3 regions of the Paenibacillus sp. FSL R5-0470 genome follow, and region 3 is predicted to be linked to each of the others. Evidence: riboswitches for the same ligand, from Rfam matches in the RefSeq annotation. Region 3 holds a riboswitch; each other region holds the start of a gene.
What was found. Region 3 has a riboswitch for cobalamin ahead of metE (5-methyltetrahydropteroyltriglutamate--homocysteine S-methyltransferase). Riboswitches for the same ligand answer to the same signal wherever they lie in the genome.
Positions count from the first base shown of each region.

Region 1: linked by a shared signal. The riboswitch ahead of MKY99_RS02420 (anaerobic ribonucleoside triphosphate reductase) and the one ahead of metE (5-methyltetrahydropteroyltriglutamate--homocysteine S-methyltransferase) in region 3 are both predicted to bind cobalamin.
Region 2: linked by a shared signal. The riboswitch ahead of MKY99_RS03960 (S-layer homology domain-containing protein) and the one ahead of metE (5-methyltetrahydropteroyltriglutamate--homocysteine S-methyltransferase) in region 3 are both predicted to bind cobalamin.

Region 1 is NZ_CP150238.1:549,355-555,104, forward strand. It holds gene MKY99_RS02410 (ribonucleoside-diphosphate reductase subunit alpha) at 1-971, opposite strand, end outside; gene nrdG (anaerobic ribonucleoside-triphosphate reductase activating protein) at 1,027-1,542, opposite strand; gene MKY99_RS02420 (anaerobic ribonucleoside triphosphate reductase) at 1,539-3,524, opposite strand; cobalamin riboswitch at 3,741-3,976, opposite strand; gene MKY99_RS02425 (MTH1187 family thiamine-binding protein) at 4,351-4,659, shown strand; tRNA gene MKY99_RS02430 (tRNA-Thr) at 4,755-4,826, shown strand; gene MKY99_RS02435 (N-acetylmuramoyl-L-alanine amidase) at 4,881-5,234, shown strand; gene MKY99_RS02440 (hypothetical protein) at 5,328-5,558, shown strand; gene MKY99_RS02445 (hypothetical protein) at 5,738-5,750, shown strand, end outside.
Region 2 is NZ_CP150238.1:902,943-908,692, reverse strand. It holds gene MKY99_RS03960 (S-layer homology domain-containing protein) at 1-3,049, opposite strand, end outside; cobalamin riboswitch at 3,214-3,415, opposite strand; gene MKY99_RS03955 (hypothetical protein) at 3,506-4,084, opposite strand; gene MKY99_RS03950 (cellulase family glycosylhydrolase) at 4,304-5,750, shown strand, end outside.
Region 3 is NZ_CP150238.1:5,006,613-5,012,362, forward strand. It holds gene MKY99_RS22220 (DUF1540 domain-containing protein) at 475-627, shown strand; gene metE (5-methyltetrahydropteroyltriglutamate--homocysteine S-methyltransferase) at 766-3,066, opposite strand; cobalamin riboswitch at 3,220-3,426, opposite strand; gene MKY99_RS22230 (undecaprenyl-diphosphate phosphatase) at 3,685-4,545, opposite strand; gene MKY99_RS22235 (DedA family protein) at 4,595-5,218, opposite strand; gene MKY99_RS22240 (FtsX-like permease family protein) at 5,236-5,750, opposite strand, start outside.

The DNA.
Region 1 (5,750 bases), 2.4 Mb from region 3:
AGGAAAGCGAGGATATCTTTATGGAATACATCAAGGTAGACAGCGACAGCACCTTTACGTGTTCCGAGCTGGTCTACACTGACTGCTGTATTGTTCAATTGGCGAATCCAAGGAATTACGCCGGAGCTAGTGTTCTTATGGCCACGGATATCCGAACCACGTGCCCGTACTTTACCAAGGTAGACGCCGATACCGCCACCCATTTTGCTAAGGCGCGCTACGTCTGTATTGGAATCAAAGATACCCTCTAGGGAATCGTCTACCGTATCAATGAAGCAGCTGGATAGCTGTCCAGCGACCTTTTTGCCGGCATTGGACATTGTAGGGGTAGCAGCTGTCATGTAGATGTTGCTCATAGCCCAGTAAGCTTCTTTTACAAGCTCAAGACGTTTCTCAGCTGGTTCACGGTGCATCAGGTACATAGCAATAATCATATAACGTTCTTGTGGAAGCTCCATTACACGGCCGTCAAAATCATGCGCCAAATAACGGTCGGATAGCGTAAGCAGACCGATATAGTCAAACAAAAGATCGCGTGTATAATCGATACACCCACCTAGTTCGATAATTTGTTCTTTGGTGTAATGACTTAGAAGCTCTTCACGATAGATTCCTTTTTTTACGAGATCCGTAATTAGCGGGTACAGCTCACCGTAAGGCTCTTCTGGATAAGCTTTATAGCGGCGATGAACGGCTGCTTTTTTATAAAGGGTAGTCAGAAGGGCACGGGCAGCTGCAAACTTCCAAGTAGGCTCTTCTTTCGTTACAAGCTCTAGAGCACTCATGGTGAAGGCATTGCTAATTTCTTCTCCGCTTACGGAGTCACGACGCAGTTTGGAAATTACTCCCCGCAGCAATGTTTCTTTATTTAGTTGATCAAGACCTTCTAAGATACGGTCGGCGTATACGGAAAGGCGCTTCTCATCAAAAGCCAGTTGGCGATTATCTGGTTTTACTACGAATTGTGGCATGGTTATTTCATCCCTTCTTATTTTGGATTAATTTTGAATATCAAAAATTGATATATTATAGCGCAGTAGGCTGCCACAGAAAGACCTCCGAGCCGTTCGTACTGGCCGGAATGTCGATTATGCGTTGGTTAGAGCTTCCTCGGTAAGGAAGTGTAGTGTCTTTCAATTCTTCTATAAAACGTCCATCTATTAATACCTGACACTGTGTAAGTAGATTCCACTCCGGCGAACCGGGAAGGGCGGTTAGTTCCTCATACGTATAACCACTGTAAATCCAAATGGGGAAGCCAGGGAGCACGGCGCGAAGCTCATGAATGAACCCAAGTACCTCTTCTGCCGAGAAAAAAGGATCGCCGCCTGCCAGTGTTAGACCATCCAGCAAAGGGTTAGCGGCGATTTCTGCAATGATTTCATGTTGACGTTCTAAGGTGAAGACTTCTCCATATTTAAAGTTCCATGTCTCGGGATTAAAGCATCCCGGGCAACGATGACGGCAGCCGCTGATGAAGAGGACGGCCCGCATGCCCTCTCCCTCGTTAATCGACTCCGGATAGTATCCGCAAATATTCATAGATGCTTAACGCGATCCCGTACTTCGGCTTGTTTGGCGGCATTGAAGCGGGTCTGATAGTCGCCAGTTAAATAACCTGTAACTCTGCGCAAACGACGGATGTGCACGTCATTCTCATGTGCGTTGCAGGAAGGACAGTTTGTCCCAATTACGCCTTCGTATCCGCAGCTGGAGCAGCGGTCAATCGGATGGTTAATGCTGAAGTAGCTGACCTGTTGTTCTAGTGCATATTTAATGATTTTGATAAAAGCAGATGGATTGCTGCGGGCATTGCCATTTAATTCGACATAAGAAATAGCCCCGGCATTGCAGTATTCATGGAAAGGAGCTTCCAAGCTGATCTTCTGAGCAGCACCTAGATCGTAGTATACAGGGATGTGGAAAGAGTTCGTATAATACTCACGGTCAGTTACGCCCGGAATAGAACCCAGTACCTTGCGATCAATCTTGGTGAATTTGCCGGACAGGCCCTCTGCTGGTGTTGCGAACAAGGTAATGTTGAGATTAAGTTCCTCACTTTTAAGGTCGCAATACTCCCGCATGTGACGCACGATAGCCACAGCCTTGGCATGGACTTCCATATCCTCGCCATGGTGTTTGCCGTACATGGCTTTCATGCATTCCGCCATACCGATGAAGCCAAGCGACAGACTACCATGCTTCAGCAGTTCGCCTACAGAGTCTTCAGGAGCGAGATTTTCGCCGCCTTCCCAGACGCCTTCTCGCATCATGAAATCGGATGCTTTAGCTTTTTGCGCGCTTTGGATGTGGAACCGATGAAGAAGTCCTTCCAGCGCAATATCCATATAGTGATTTAGATCCTCATAGAAGCCAGCTTCGTCTGCGACGGTACGTCGGCCTGTTACTGTGCCGTGTGCTAGACCGAGCCGAACCAGATTCAGTGTATTAAAGGAAAGGTTGCCCTTCCCGGAGCAATGATTACGCCCAAAACGGTCACCGAGCACTCGGGTGCGGCAGCCCATTGTAGCAAATTCCGTATCAGGATCACTTGGATCATAATACTGCAAGTTTAGCGGAGCGTCCAGATTAGCGAAGTTCGGATATAGTCTGCGTGCAGAACATTCCGCCGCTTTTAAGAACAATTCATAGTTAGGATCGCCTTGCTGTTGATTGACTCCTTGCTTGCATTTGAAGATTTGAATCGGGAACACAGGTGTTTCTCCGCTGCCAAGTCCGTTCATCGTTGCTGTTAGCAGGGAGCTGATCACAAGCTGACCTTCTGGTGAAGTACAAGTACCATAATTGATGCTGGTAAACGGAATTTGCCCACCGGATCGGCTGGACATGGTGTTGAGATTATGTACCATACTTTCAGCCGCTTGCAGGGTTTCGATTTCGGTTTCCTTTAGTGCAAAACGAAATGCTTTTGGATATAACTCCGCCAGATCGGTCCGGCTCATTGTAATCTCGCCCAAAGAATCATTAGCTTGTCCCTCATCAAAATAATCCAGACCCTTGCGGAACAGCTTAGCGAAGGATTTGGTTACATAAGGTGCCAGATCATAGTCGAGCTTATTGGCGGATACGCCGCCATATTGAGCATTTTGCTGGGATTGAAAAATAATTGCTACCAGTGACATAGCTGTCATTATGGAGTTCGGAGGACGAACACTGCCGTTGCCGGTGTTGAAGCCTTCGCGGAGAAGCTTATCAAACGGGATAAAAATGCAGTTAGTCGTTCCGATTGCGTATTGATCCAGATCATGCACATAGACGACATTGTCATCAATGGCTTGCACTAGCTGCGGCGGCATCGTAAAGTTGCGGGCGTACCATTTTGAATATTCACTGCCGAACTTGCTCATTTTACCGGAGAAACTCTCTCCGTTCAAATTGGCATTCTCGCGCAGCAGGTCCAAATCCCGGCTGTCGATAATATCGCGTCCTAAATCAATGAGCTCTTCTAAAAGAACTTCTCGTGCATTTGTTGTACCGTTAAATTGTCTCTCCAACAACGTCATTGTATAGCTCTCCTCTCAGTCTATCGTCCTATCATTAAGAAGTGGGGCCGCATAAGCGGCCGTATATTCATTGTGATCTCATAAAAAAAGCATCCTCTAGCGAGGATGGCAGAAAATGCCCGATGCGTTATGTAAATATCCACACAGATATTTGTAGTGGCCTCTAAGAAGATGACCGCATGCGGACACCGTTCCTGTTCCTCGCAGGCACTCATAGTTGGTGTCGTCGAAACAGGCAGGTCTCCTGGCTTCCGTAGGACCTCTCAGCGCCTTCCCAAGGGGGCTCTTACCCCTCAGTGGCTTCTGCCAGGAGATCTGCCCATCTTAAGCTTCTAAAAGCTTGTAAGGGGCATCCGGTTACAGTGGCGGGACCGCAGCGGATTTTCACCGTACTTCCCTATTAAGCTCTAATTCCGATAAAGGATCAAAGCGCCTGTCTCCACTATATTTTGTTGTCGTTAGATAAAAATAACCCAAGATGTTGTGTTTGTAAACAGTTTTTTAGAAAACCCGCGCGGGGAGCGGGTTCTTCAAAAGTACTCCACAAATGATCCACAGGCTGTCCATAAGTAATCCACAATTGATCCACAGGCATATAAAAAATGATTCATAAATTGTCCGAAAAGATGCCACAAAGAGTCCATAAATGTAGTGCAGATGACCCTAGAATTCATGTTAGAAAAAATACTTGTGGCGAAAGTCATATTTCGGAGAATTTTGGGGAAAGAAGAAGGGGCATAATAAAGCTGAGATCATTTGTGGGAGAGCGGTGGTGTTGTTACAATAGAAGGAGACACATACTTTAAAATTCCGAGGAGGTATTCCCATGCCTATTGCTGAAGTAACCGTTATTCCGATTGGAACAGGTAGTACGAGCCTTAGCAGCTATGTTGCGGATATGCAGCGAGTGCTGAAGACGGTAGAAGGGATTACTTATGAGCTTACATCCATGGGTACAATCATCGAAGGGCCTCTTCAGCGTATTTTTGCTGCAGTCGAAGCACTGCACGAGTCTCCTTTTGCCGCAGGTGCAGAGCGTGTCTCTACCTCACTTAAAATAGACGACCGCCGCGATAAACCCTCCACTAGCCGTGGAAAGCTGGAGTCTGTGGAGCGTAAACTACAGGTGGAATAGCAGTTCGGGAGAGTAGGGAAATAGGGAGAAATAGGCTTGCGTTTCTGGCTGAAAGTTGTATAATATTTTTTGTTTGACAGAAAAATCGGCCTTAAGCTGGTGTAGCTCAGGGGTAGAGCAACGCACTCGTAATGCGTAGGCCGGGGGTTCAATTCCCTTCACCAGCATCCCAAAAAACCATATTTGGCGCGGATTCTTGAAGTTTGGGGAGTCGCGCTTTTTTGTTTCTTCTACCATTCTTCTACCGAAAGAGTGTCTTTTCCGCTTGTAATGGAGTCCCCAACGACCGGGGCCAAAAGGCAAAAAACCTGCACGTGGTGCGTGAGAGCAACATGCCTGCAGTACTCACGGAGAATTTATTTTTGGATGTGGCAACCGACGCTGCCAAACTCAAAAAAGATGTGGTTATCCAAGCAATCATTGATAGCCATGTGATCGGGATTGCAAAGTACCTAGGGCTGAAAAAGAAGGAAACAGCGAATCAGGGCAACAATGACAATAAAGTGGTAGTACTCGTAAACGGCAAGAAAGAGCAAGTAAGACAGTTAACCTTACAATGTGAACTGGAAAGTTAATTTGTCGAGCCGGAAGTTTTGGGCGCTGCTGGCCGTTACCGGCGTAACCTCTTATCATAAAATAAAGTAATACGAGCGAGGGGGAGTTTCCTGATGGATGCTTATTGCAGCTGCTTGCGCTACATGAATAGAAGAGTGCGGATTCTGACTAAAGATGGTAGACAGCACGTAGGCGTAATTACAAATGTGGACAGAAATAATGTTTACTTAAGAACGGAACATAACGGATCTGTGCACACTTCAGCTTTTTTTGGTAATCCTTTTGCTACAAATGACATCTTAACCTTGAGTTTGTTCACTCTGCTGGCTATAGCCCTTATTTAAAAAAATCATAAAACCGGGAAAAACCGCCCACTGGCTTCGGCTGGTGGGTATTTTTTTGTTTTTTACGAAATGTCGGATCCCGCAACAGGCCTACTATTTTCGTTTCTTTTTTACCCAAGCACCGATACAAATCCCGCATATCTTAGTTTTGTATCCAATTAAAAAGGAGGAATTGACAAATGGGCGAAGTAC
Region 2 (5,750 bases), 2.7 Mb from region 3:
GGGTTCTAGTAGCTACAACAGCTGCCATTTCTCTAGTTACAAGCTCTTTAGGCTTAAACTGATTATTGTCACCTAACATAAGTCCGGTGGCAACAATGGTTTCCACATCTGCTTTTGCCCACGCAGACACAGTATTGATATCTTTAATAGCTGTCCCAGGCTTCGTAGCCGGGATTGATAATGCTCTGACAATAATGGCTGCCATTTGTTCGCGAGTAATCTTATCATTTGGCTTAAATTCATTATTAAAGCCTGTAATTAACCCTGCTTTATGAGCAGCATTCACATATGGATAGAACCAATCTCCCAGAGCGACATCCTTGTAGGTGATGCCTTTGTCACTCTTGATATCCAGTTCCAATGCTGATACTAGGATCTTCGTAAATTCTGCTCTTGTAATGTGATCTTTCGGATTTACCTGACCATTGTTACCTTGGATGTACCCTTTTACTGTAGCTGTTTCAATCGCTGAGAACGCCCAGGATGAGATTTTATCGGCGTCTTTATACACTTGCTTGATATCGTTAGGAGTCGCTGTTGGCGATGGACTCGGATTTGGATCAACGTTGGCTTCTGGATTAGTTCCTCCACCCGCTCCTGGAACTCCACTTGGTTTAGGAGTGGCAGATGGGGTTGGAGTAGGGCTTGTAGTTGGTATCGGTGCATTTAGATCCGCACCCCACTGTGTTGTATAACGCCACTGAATACTATCTCCAGCACTCAGGGTATATTGAGATGCCCCAAAATCCGGATACTGTCCATTCACATTGTACATCCATCCACTACCGCTACCATGGTCAAATTCTCCATCACCCGCTATGGATTCGACATACACACTATTGTATATTTCTGTCCATTTATATTTATAGACGATACCTCGGCTGTCGAGCACTCTCTTTAATACAGACCATACTGTGTCACCCGGTTGGAGCTCTATCTGTGCCGATGGAACAACGTATCCCTTATTGATCGTAAGCTTATCCACGGATAGGGTTACATATTGCTTCGATGGAGTGGTTCCACCACCGCCAACGTTGCCATTGCCACTACCGTTACCTTCGCCAGTACCACTTCCACCATCACCAGGTGTTTGTACTGCGCTGGAGGTGTACGCAATGTAATCAGTGAAGTGATTGGTTTTTACGATTAAATCATTTCCATTATCGTATGCATACTCTGACTTGCCGCTTGCCAAACCTAAGGCGTCACTTGCAAATTTTTGAATCGCATGAGGTGTGCCGTCTTGAATATAGGCTACATCTTTTCCTTTAAGGTCCTTAAAGGTTAACGTAATAAAGTGACTGAATTCTACCTTTGCATTGCCACCCATGGAAAAAGCTTGGATAATGTTCTCCAGCTTCTTGTCCTGAGAAATAACCTGGTTCAGACTATCTTTTATTTCAGATTCTGTGCCTGTTAAAGGAGAGATCAATTCAATCGCAGAGGCATCCCCACTTGTAACTTTTGCACCCTTTGGAATAACTACAGATACGTCACCTTTGGTAGCCTCTATCTGAGGAAGATCGCTGTTACTAAGTAAACTGACACTAACCTTCGATTGTTGATCTTTAGGAATAACTACCGTTATTTCCTTGTTGCTGTCTCCAGAGCTGATCGGAATGATATAATCATGAGCATCATCTTTGATTACAACTTCCGGCTTATCACCCGAAGGTAACTCTATTTCTTTTTCTTTCGGATCATCTGGTTGAACAGGTCCCGGCTTTTCGTCAGACATATCATATAGACGATTCTTATGATTGATCAGACGATCATAAGCAACCAGTGCATATGTACCTTGATCTGTTGCCATACCATTTACTGCTCCTGTTGGTCTACTCTTAAAGCCACCATCAGGTCCAGAGTTGGCTAATAACGCATCAATTAGGGATTTACCCTCTTTAACAAACCTTGGGTCACTGTGTGGATCTATGCCAATTGCTGTTAAAGCAACAATAGCTTGTGCGATGCTTTCGCTACTTGAATATCCACCTTGACTGTTTTGGTTATCTTTCAACCATGCGACTGCCCGATCCACAGCAGCTTTTACATTCGGATTATCATAATAAGGCGCAAGAGCTTGTACGGCCATTCCAGTCATATCGACTTCGGCCCGAGAACCAAAAAAAGCCCATCCACCATTGGTTATTTCTTTACTTAAAATGAGCTGAATCAGTTTTTCTCTTGTGGTTTGCTCTTTATCCCCTTCAACTACAGGAATATCGTAATTTCGAGTATCTAAGGCAATCAGAGCAAATATAGGAGCATTAATCCCTTGATTCTTAACCAATTGATAATCAGCGAGCGCAGTTCTCAGATCATATCCCGCAACATTCGTGATATCTTTTCCGATAGATGCAAGACCTAGAATCCCTCTGGAATTCTCTGTACTGAAATATGGGTGGAGTTTACCATTATTTGTTGCCAATAAACTTTCAACCATCTTAGTTACATTATTGTAGTAGAGATCATAATAACCACTTGGTACTTTGTAGTTCGCACGTGCTAGAGAAAGAATCGACCATTCTCCGCTACCTGTTCCAAATGACGGATTCTTTACGGTGTTAACGATGTAGGCCAAACTTTTATCTAACTGTTCTTTGGCAGTGATTTTATAAGTAACCTGATAGGTTACATTATCTGCTTTGTTTCCTGCGCCATCCACAGCCGTTACTGCGATTACGTTACTACCCGGGTTAAGAGATGCTTTGTACTCACCATTAGTAGCTGATAGAACGACTTGGTTCAGCTTAACTACTGGAATAATGTCTTTGTAGACATTGTCTGTAACCACTACTTTGAAGCTTAAATCTTTACTGGATACTTCCTGTTTATCTTGTATACCTTCTATCAAAATCGTAGGCTTCTCTGTATCTGGCTCTTGTACTAACGCATTAATCTGCTCTACTAGAGCTTGATCAACCTCTGTTGTTACAACTGCACTATCGGCAATTGCTTCATTCGCATGAGCCGGGATTACGCTTGTAGAGAACGTCGTGATAAATACTGCTACAATAAGTAACCAAGCTGAAAACTTATTTTTCTTCATGTTTCCATAACCCTTCCCTTCTCTTCCTATGTTAAAAAACAGAATAAACTTTCATAGCACTACAAAAAAACCACTCAACATAACGTCAAGAGGTTTAAGATAGTGAACCGCAACAATAGCAGGCATATACTATATCAAACACCTCTCTATCGCTCGTAGAGTTTAACGGTGTATTAGAAACAGGCAGATATTCTGGCTCAAGTATCATCACCCTTGCTACCTTCCCAGTTTCCCAGTGGCACCTTGCAAGGACTCCTCTTTCACAGCGGCGGGACCGCGCGGGATTCACACCCGCTTTCCATTTAACCAATCTATGATTGTAATTCCGAAACATTCATAATTGGCACCTATTGCTAATATTAATTTTTCATGCTTCATCATATCTAATATAGTTGCTTTTGTCATGCAATATTTGTTTTTTGTATAACGAGTAGTTAGCAATAATCCTATTGAATATCAAATCATTCTAACCACAATATATTCTTTTTCTCTCAGCTCAAAACCATCCTCCAGTGACAAAGAGGCCAAATCAAAGATTCGATCATACTTCTTATTACGTGGGAGTCCTTCTTCCTCAGCCCAGCATGTATAGAGCTCGAACTCGGCACCAGATACCCCATAATCTGTCATAAGCCTAAATAACTCCCGACAACACTTGAGTGAGGCGTTATACGATCCCGGTAGAGTATCTTTTAGCTTAGGGGTTACAGAGAAGCCGCCCCAATTCGGTGAAATCCGGTACACATATGGACTCCGAAAATGCTTGCGGATCTCATCGTTCCAATACCCAAGTTCCTCTATAAAAATACCCGCTGCATCTTCTTCCGAGTCGTATACAAGACAATCCTCATCTCTTAAATGAGATAGATCTGCGATGTCATCCAAAGGAATTATGCCTTGCAGGCGCAGAGCCTCTCTTTGTTTCTTATACTCCGGGGAATTTTTCACTTCATTATATGTCTTTGCTGACGGTACACTGCCTCTTTCTCCTAACGGAAGCTCTGTAGCCGAGCCTATGTAATGAAATCTGCTCACTGGATTGCCCTCCATAACTTTGGAATCACTGCAAATCACTAATTCATATATGAATTTACCACAAATTAGTAAGGTACTCGTTGAAATTATTCTATGTTAGGGTATTTGGTAAGCGTTTACAACGAATTCATGGAGGTGTACGTGTTCATCTAAGCACCAAAGTACCAAGGAAGGTCAGGTTTAAGCATCCTCAAAAATGATCTTACAAAGGAGAATTCAATGACTACTCGAATCCAGAAATCATTCTTATCATTGACCCTTGTCACCGCTCTTCTGCTCTCTTTGTTCTCATCCATTGCCGCCGCTGCCACTAAGGACGAGCAACAAGCTAAGGCAGCACCAAAGAGTAAGATCCAATCCTATGTGGACGATATGCAGCCCGGATGGAACCTTGGCAATACTCTAGATGCTACAGGTGAGGATGAAACCTCCTGGGGCAATCCGCGTGTGACCCAAGAACTGATTAAGAAAATCGCCGCACAAGGCTACAAAAGTATCCGTATTCCTATCACTTGGGATTCACACATAGGTGAAGCACCGAACTACACCATTGATCAAGCTTACCTCGACCGTGTCGAAGAAGTTGTAGGCTGGGCGCTGGACGCCAAGTTATATGTAATGATTAACGTCCATCACGACTCCTGGTTATGGGTAAGTCATATGGAAGAGAAGCATGAGGAAACGCTGGAGCGTTATAATGCAGCATGGACTCAAATTGCGGACCGCTTTAAGGATAAATCCGATAAGCTGATGTTCGAAAGCATTAATGAACCTCGTTTCACAGATGGCGGAAGTACGGATGAAGCGAAGATGGAACAGATGCTTGCAGAGCTCAACAATTCCTTCCATCAGATCGTTCGAAACTCAGGTGGAAAAAATGATGTCCGTCCGCTAGTGCTACCTTCATTAGAGACTTCTCCTACCCAACCTAGAATGGATCAGCTCTACAAGACGATTACAGCTCTTAACGATCCGAACATAATTGCGACCGTTCACTACTATGGCTTCTGGCCGTTCAGTGTGAATATCGCTGGTTACACCACATTTGAAAAAGATACAAAAAACGATATCATCCAAACTTTTGATAACGTTTACAACACATTCGTAGCCAAAGGAATCCCTGTTATCGTTGGTGAGTTTGGACTGCTAGGATTCGATAAAGATACAGGTGTGATTGAACAAGGCGAGAAGCTGAAATTCTTCGAGTACCTTACCTATTATTTAAAAGAAAAGAAAATGACCTCCATGCTCTGGGATAATGGGCAGCATTTCAACCGCAAAACGTATAAGTGGTCCGATTCTGAGCTGCAGGGTGTATTAATGTCTGGTCTGAAGGAACGTTCCTCCAGCACTGAAAGCGATCTGGTCTATCTAAAAAAAGGGGCAGCGATCAAAGACACCAAAGTGAAGCTTAATCTAAACGGAAATAAGCTTACTACCATTAGTGTAAATGGCAAATATCTAACTAAAGGCAAAGATTACACCTTAAATGGCGAAGAACTCACAATCAAAGCCAGCCAACTTAAAAAGCTCACAGCTTCCCAAAAATACGGTGAAAATGCTGTGTTAACGCTGAAATTCAACAAAGGCGTTGCGTGGAGACTAAAGATCATCGTGAATGACACTGCCAAATTAAGTGATGCCAAAGGTACGACTGAATCGTTTG
Region 3 (5,750 bases):
TAAAAAAAGAGTCGCATTTCTGCAACTCTTTTAGTTTAAGCTATTATTTTTCGAGCAAAAATCGACCTGGGTTAGAAGTGCTTTGTTTAATGGCATAAAACCGCTTAATAAGCTTGCCACTGTTTGTTTTGCGGTTACACTAAAGCTTGTATTCGCAATATAGCCTTGAGATACTGAAAAGCTAATGTTTAACAACGAATTTACAGAAGCACTGTTGTATACAGGCTGAGAGATTCTTCTAGTCAAACCACTTCTAGTGACATATGGGACACCATAACCATTCGAATAACTCATTTGCTTACACGCACTTTATTTGGTACAATTACCACGTCTAAACACGTAAAAAAATACCAAAAACCCTCTATTCATAATGAATGAGGGCAGAACACGGTTCTGTTCGGACAAGCTCCACCTTGTTGAACAGAGAAGTTTTTTAATAATGCTGTCTATTACTAAAAGGGGAGGTGAACCCTCATGGCAAAAGACGTAATTTGCGAAGTTAACTCCTGCACCCACTGGGCAGAAGAGAACAAATGCAGTGCTGATTCTATCTTTGTAGCTTTCCACAGCTCCCAAGAACCTACACGTGCAGAAGAAACAGATTGCAAGACTTTCGAAAGCAAATAAGGTGATGATTTGAAGGGACCCTCCACGGTTCCTTCTTTTCTTTTCTCATTCTATCAAGAATGAGAATTATTATCAAGTGGCTGAAATAAAAAGCCAGGGAGAAATTCCCCGGCTATGATTTATTGTATACTTCTTATGTTATTTGGAAGCACTAACTCCTGCATTTTCTCTTGCAATAGCGGCAGCCTTTACCATGTTACGAAGTGCATCTTCTGTCTCCTGCCAGCCACGTGTCTTAAGACCGCAATCCGGATTAATCCAGAACTGTTCAGGATCAAGCACCCGCAGCGCACGATCAATATTAGCTGTCATCTCTTCTACTGCAGGAACCCGTGGACTATGGATATCATATACACCAAGACCAATTCCTTTATCATACGCCTGCTCCTCAAAGCTAACGATCAGTTCCCCATGGCTACGTGAAGTCTCAATAGAGATAACATCCGCATCCATCGCTGAAATGGAGTCTATCATGTCATTAAATTCGCTATAGCACATGTGGGTATGAATTTGTGTCGTAGCCTTCACATGATTCGTCGCGATACGGAACGACTTCACCGCCCAATTCAAGTATGCCTCATGATCTTCAGCCTTCAAAGGAAGTCCTTCACGGATAGCCGGTTCATCTACTTGAATCATCTCTATGCCTGCATCCTCCAATGCTTTAACTTCATGACGGAGCGCTAAGGCAATTTGATTCGCTACTGCTTCCCGACTAAGATCATCACGTACGAAAGACCAATTGAGAATCGTAACAGGACCAGTCAACATACCTTTAACAGGAAGGGAAGTTAACGACTGAGCATAGACGCTTTCTTTTACAGTCATAGGCTGGATAAAAGCTATATCCGCATAAATAACTGGTGGCTTAACGCAGCGTGATCCGTAGGATTGAACCCAGCCATTACTAGTAAATAAGTAACCATCCAACTTCTCCCCGAAAAACTCCACCATATCGGTTCTTTCGAACTCACCATGCACGAGTACATCCAGACCCAGCTTTTCTTGGAAAGTGATTGCATCTGCAATCTGCTCACGAACGAACCCGTCGTAACGCTCTTGATTCCATACGCCTTTACGCCATTTCAACCTTGCCTGGCGCACTTCTACGGTCTGTGGAAAGCTTCCGATTGTTGTCGTTGGCAGAAGTGGCAGCTGCCACTTCTCCTGCTGCACCTTCAGGCGTTCAGCAAAAGGTAGGCTACGTTGGTCTGGTAAATCTGTAAGTCCGAGAACTTGCTCGGCCACATCCTTACGACCGCGTTCAGGAAGTGCACGGAAGGCAGTAAGGGCTTCACGACTGGCCGTCAACGCAGCAGCAGCTTCTGCTGTACCCTCTAAGGCTGCGGCAAGCAGGCCAAGCTCTCTAAGCTTCTCATCGGCAAAAGCTAAAGCAGCCTTAACGGTGGCCTTCAGCTTCACCTCACCCTGAACAGTAACCGGAACATGCAGCAAACTGCAAGAAGGCTGTATAATAAGACGATCAAGTGATACATGTACACTCAGCTTCTCGATTAGCTGCAGCTTAGCATCCAGATCTGAGCGCCAGATGTTGCGTCCGTCAATAATACCCGCTCCCAGCCACTTATCCTCAGGCCAGCCAAGACGTTCAATCGATGCCAGGTTCGTCCCGCCATCATGGACAAAATCAAGACCTAAACCTTGTACCGGAAGTTTGAACAGCGCCTCCAGCGGTTCAGCAGCTTCAAAGTAAGTCTGCAGAATAATATTTAATCCAGGCACGGATTCAGCAATTTCTGTGTAAATCGAGTGAAGTAAGGATAATTCTGATTCATTTATTCCTGTAACAATCGCTGGTTCATCAATTTGTACCCAGCTTACTCCTTCTTGCTTCAGTTCCTGCAACAGCTGAACGTAAACCGGAAGAAACCGAGCAGCAATCTTCGCAATATCCGCAGATGCAAAACCTTTTGACAACTTAAGGAATGTATAAAGGCCTAAAACCACAGGTTTACCCTCAATTCCCGCTTGGGACTTGGCAAAACGATAAGCAGCCAGTGGTTTATTCTCGGTCAGACGCGGCGTTTGTGCACCGATCTCTGGAACGATGTAATGATAGTTCGTATTGAACCATTTAGTCATCTCGCAAGCAGTAGCCTCAGCATTTCCTCTAGCCATCGCAAAATAAAGATCAAGCCCAATATCGCCACCATCATACGCATAACGTGGAGGTACGATCCCGAACATTACAGCTGTATCTAGCACATGATCGTAGAACGTAAAATCATTTACCGGAATTAAATCAATTCCTGCCTCCTGCTGAGTCTTCAAATGCTGAAGCTGAATTCCTGTCATTTCAGTACGGAACGCTTCCTCATTTATTTTTCCCGCCCAGAAGGCTTCCAACGTTTTCTTCCACTCGCGGTTTTTTCCGATTCTTGGATAGCCAAGATTGCTTACTTTTACTTTGTTCGTCACTTTGCAGCTCCCCTTCTCCATCTTCTTATTTTGGACTCGATATCACTTGCATTCCTTTAAAAAAGAGCGCCCTTCCCTAAAAAAGTCAAAGGGAAAGACGCCCATAATATACCTATGGTTAACGTCTAACACCTTCCTATCCTCCGTAGGTGAAGCAGTGCTGTTGAAACAGGCAGGTCTCCTGGCTAGCGGTGTCAGCATCCTTAGCAGTCTTCCCAGCAGTAGTAAATTGCCAGTGACATATGTTGCTATGGACTCTTCCGTTACAGTGGCGGGACCGCATCGGCTTCAAACCGAATTTCCCTATTAAGCCTACCGAATTACTAATTTCCGGCAAGCACCTGTCTCCGATATTGTCAAGCTAAAACGCCTTCAGTGTCCTTATACGGACGGTAGGCGTTTATGCGAGAATGATAAGAAAGGATTTCGTGATACTTATACTTTCTTATCATCCATAAGCTGAAACGCTTTCGGTGGCCTTATACAGACCTTAAGCGTTTATGCGAGAATTATAAGGATAAAGTGAGTGTCTTAAATCTGATGTCATCATACGTGAAAGCCCCCGTCATCTGCAATAGATTACGGGGGCTTTTGTTATATCGATTCCTTATAACGGATTTAGAAAAACACGAAATATACTACTGCAGCAAGTACTATGCGATATATAGCAAATGGTAAAAGCTTAATCCGGTTGATCAATTTCAAGAAGAAACGCATCGATAATAGTGCAAATACAAAGGCACTGATAAAGCCTGCAATGAAGAACGGCAGGGCATCGATGGTGAAATATTGCCAGTTCTTCATCAGTGAGAGTAAACTGGCGCCTGCCATGATTGGAACAGCCATAATAAACGTGAAATCAGCAGCAGCGCGATGACTCATACCCAGAAGAACACCACCAGAAATCGTCGACCCGGAACGAGAAAATCCCGGCCACAAGGAGAAGCACTGGACCAGACCAACACCTAGCGCCTGCTTATATGTAATCTGATCGACACTCTCCGTTTGAATCTTCTTTGGTCCGAATAGATCCGCAATAATCATTAATACAGCACCGACTACTAGACCGATTAACACGGTGGATGTAGAGAATAAATGCTCGTCAATATAATCATTAAACAGAACCCCCAGCACGCCTGCTGGCACTAAACCTACAAGCACCTGTGTAAGCTTCAGGTGGCCGCCTTTTTCAAGCTGTGGTTGTTGCTCGGTTACAGGATCCAACTGCTTGCGGCTGAAGCGCTTTAAGCCCAGCAATTCAATGAACCTATTTCTAAAAATAACTACAACTGCTAATATTGACCCCAGCTGTATAACCACTTTGAACGTATTGGCCGTATATTGCCCAAATAACTCTGTCGATTTTAACCACATATCATCAACAATAATCATATGACCTGTGGAGGATACCGGAGCAAATTCAGTCAATCCTTCAACAATTCCCAAAATAATAGCTTTAATAATCGTTAATAGCTCCATTTGTTCTCCTCCTTTTAATCATAACTTTTATCTATAAGTCCTTCTCGGCTCAACCTTCGGTATTCATTTTCCGGCTGCGCTTGCGGAAGAACAAATACCCAAGGATCACTACTCCACCTGCAAGAAGCACGTACACTACGTTGGAGTACATATCCATATACATGGCGATGTCTTCCCATGACTCACCCAATGCCGCACCAATAAGCACCAGCAATAGATTCCATCCCAGCGTACCAATCGTTGTGAAGATCATAAACACTCCAAATTTCATGCCCGACATCCCTGCAGGGATCGAAATCAAACTACGCACTAGTGGAACCATCCGACAAAATAATACGGTCCAATAGCCATATTTGTCAAACCAAGCGTCAGCCTTGTGGATGTCCTTTTTGCTAATCCGGAGTAGGCCGCCCCAGCGTTCAACGATCTTTTCCAATCGATTTACATCCAACAAACGACCGATATAATAGAGAATTACTGCACCCAGCAGTGAGCCAAGCGTAGCAGCAATAATTACACCAGGAATGGTCAAATTCGTTGTGGTTGTCATGAATCCGCCAAAAGGAAGGATCACTTCGGAAGGAATCGGTGGAAATATATTCTCAAAAGCGAGCATCAGGAAAATACCAAAGTAACCAAACTGCTCCATAAAATCTGTAATCCATGCTTGCATTTCGTAACCCCCATTATTCAGATCAAGTTCTTCTTCAAGTTGCGTAAATAACGGCTGCGAATAAAAAAGAAGTAAAGTCCCTGGACAGCCAAATATCCCAATAACACTGCCCCGGTCTCCACAGCAATAGATAAGTAAAACAACCGCTGAAGCGCAATAAATGCAAACACACTATGCAAAATGGCTACCCCAACCGGAACAAAAAACAACAACGACAATTGTATCGTTACAATTCGGTTTAGCTCTTGATCTGTAAGTCCCATTTTGGACAATGTAGAATATTGATGGCGATCATGATCTAGATCTGTATACAGCCGGAAGTAAAGGAAGCTGCCTGCTGCAATGAAAAAGACAGTGCCCACCAGTAAAGAAGCGAATAGCATCGTGTTGTACAATGTTCTTTGTATTTCAAACAGCGTGCCGCTAACAACAATCGCGTATGGCGAGTTACTTTCATAGGACCGTTTCCCTTTATGAGCAAGATCCGCCGCTATACCTACTGTTCGCGGGAAATCATCCATGTAAAATCCTG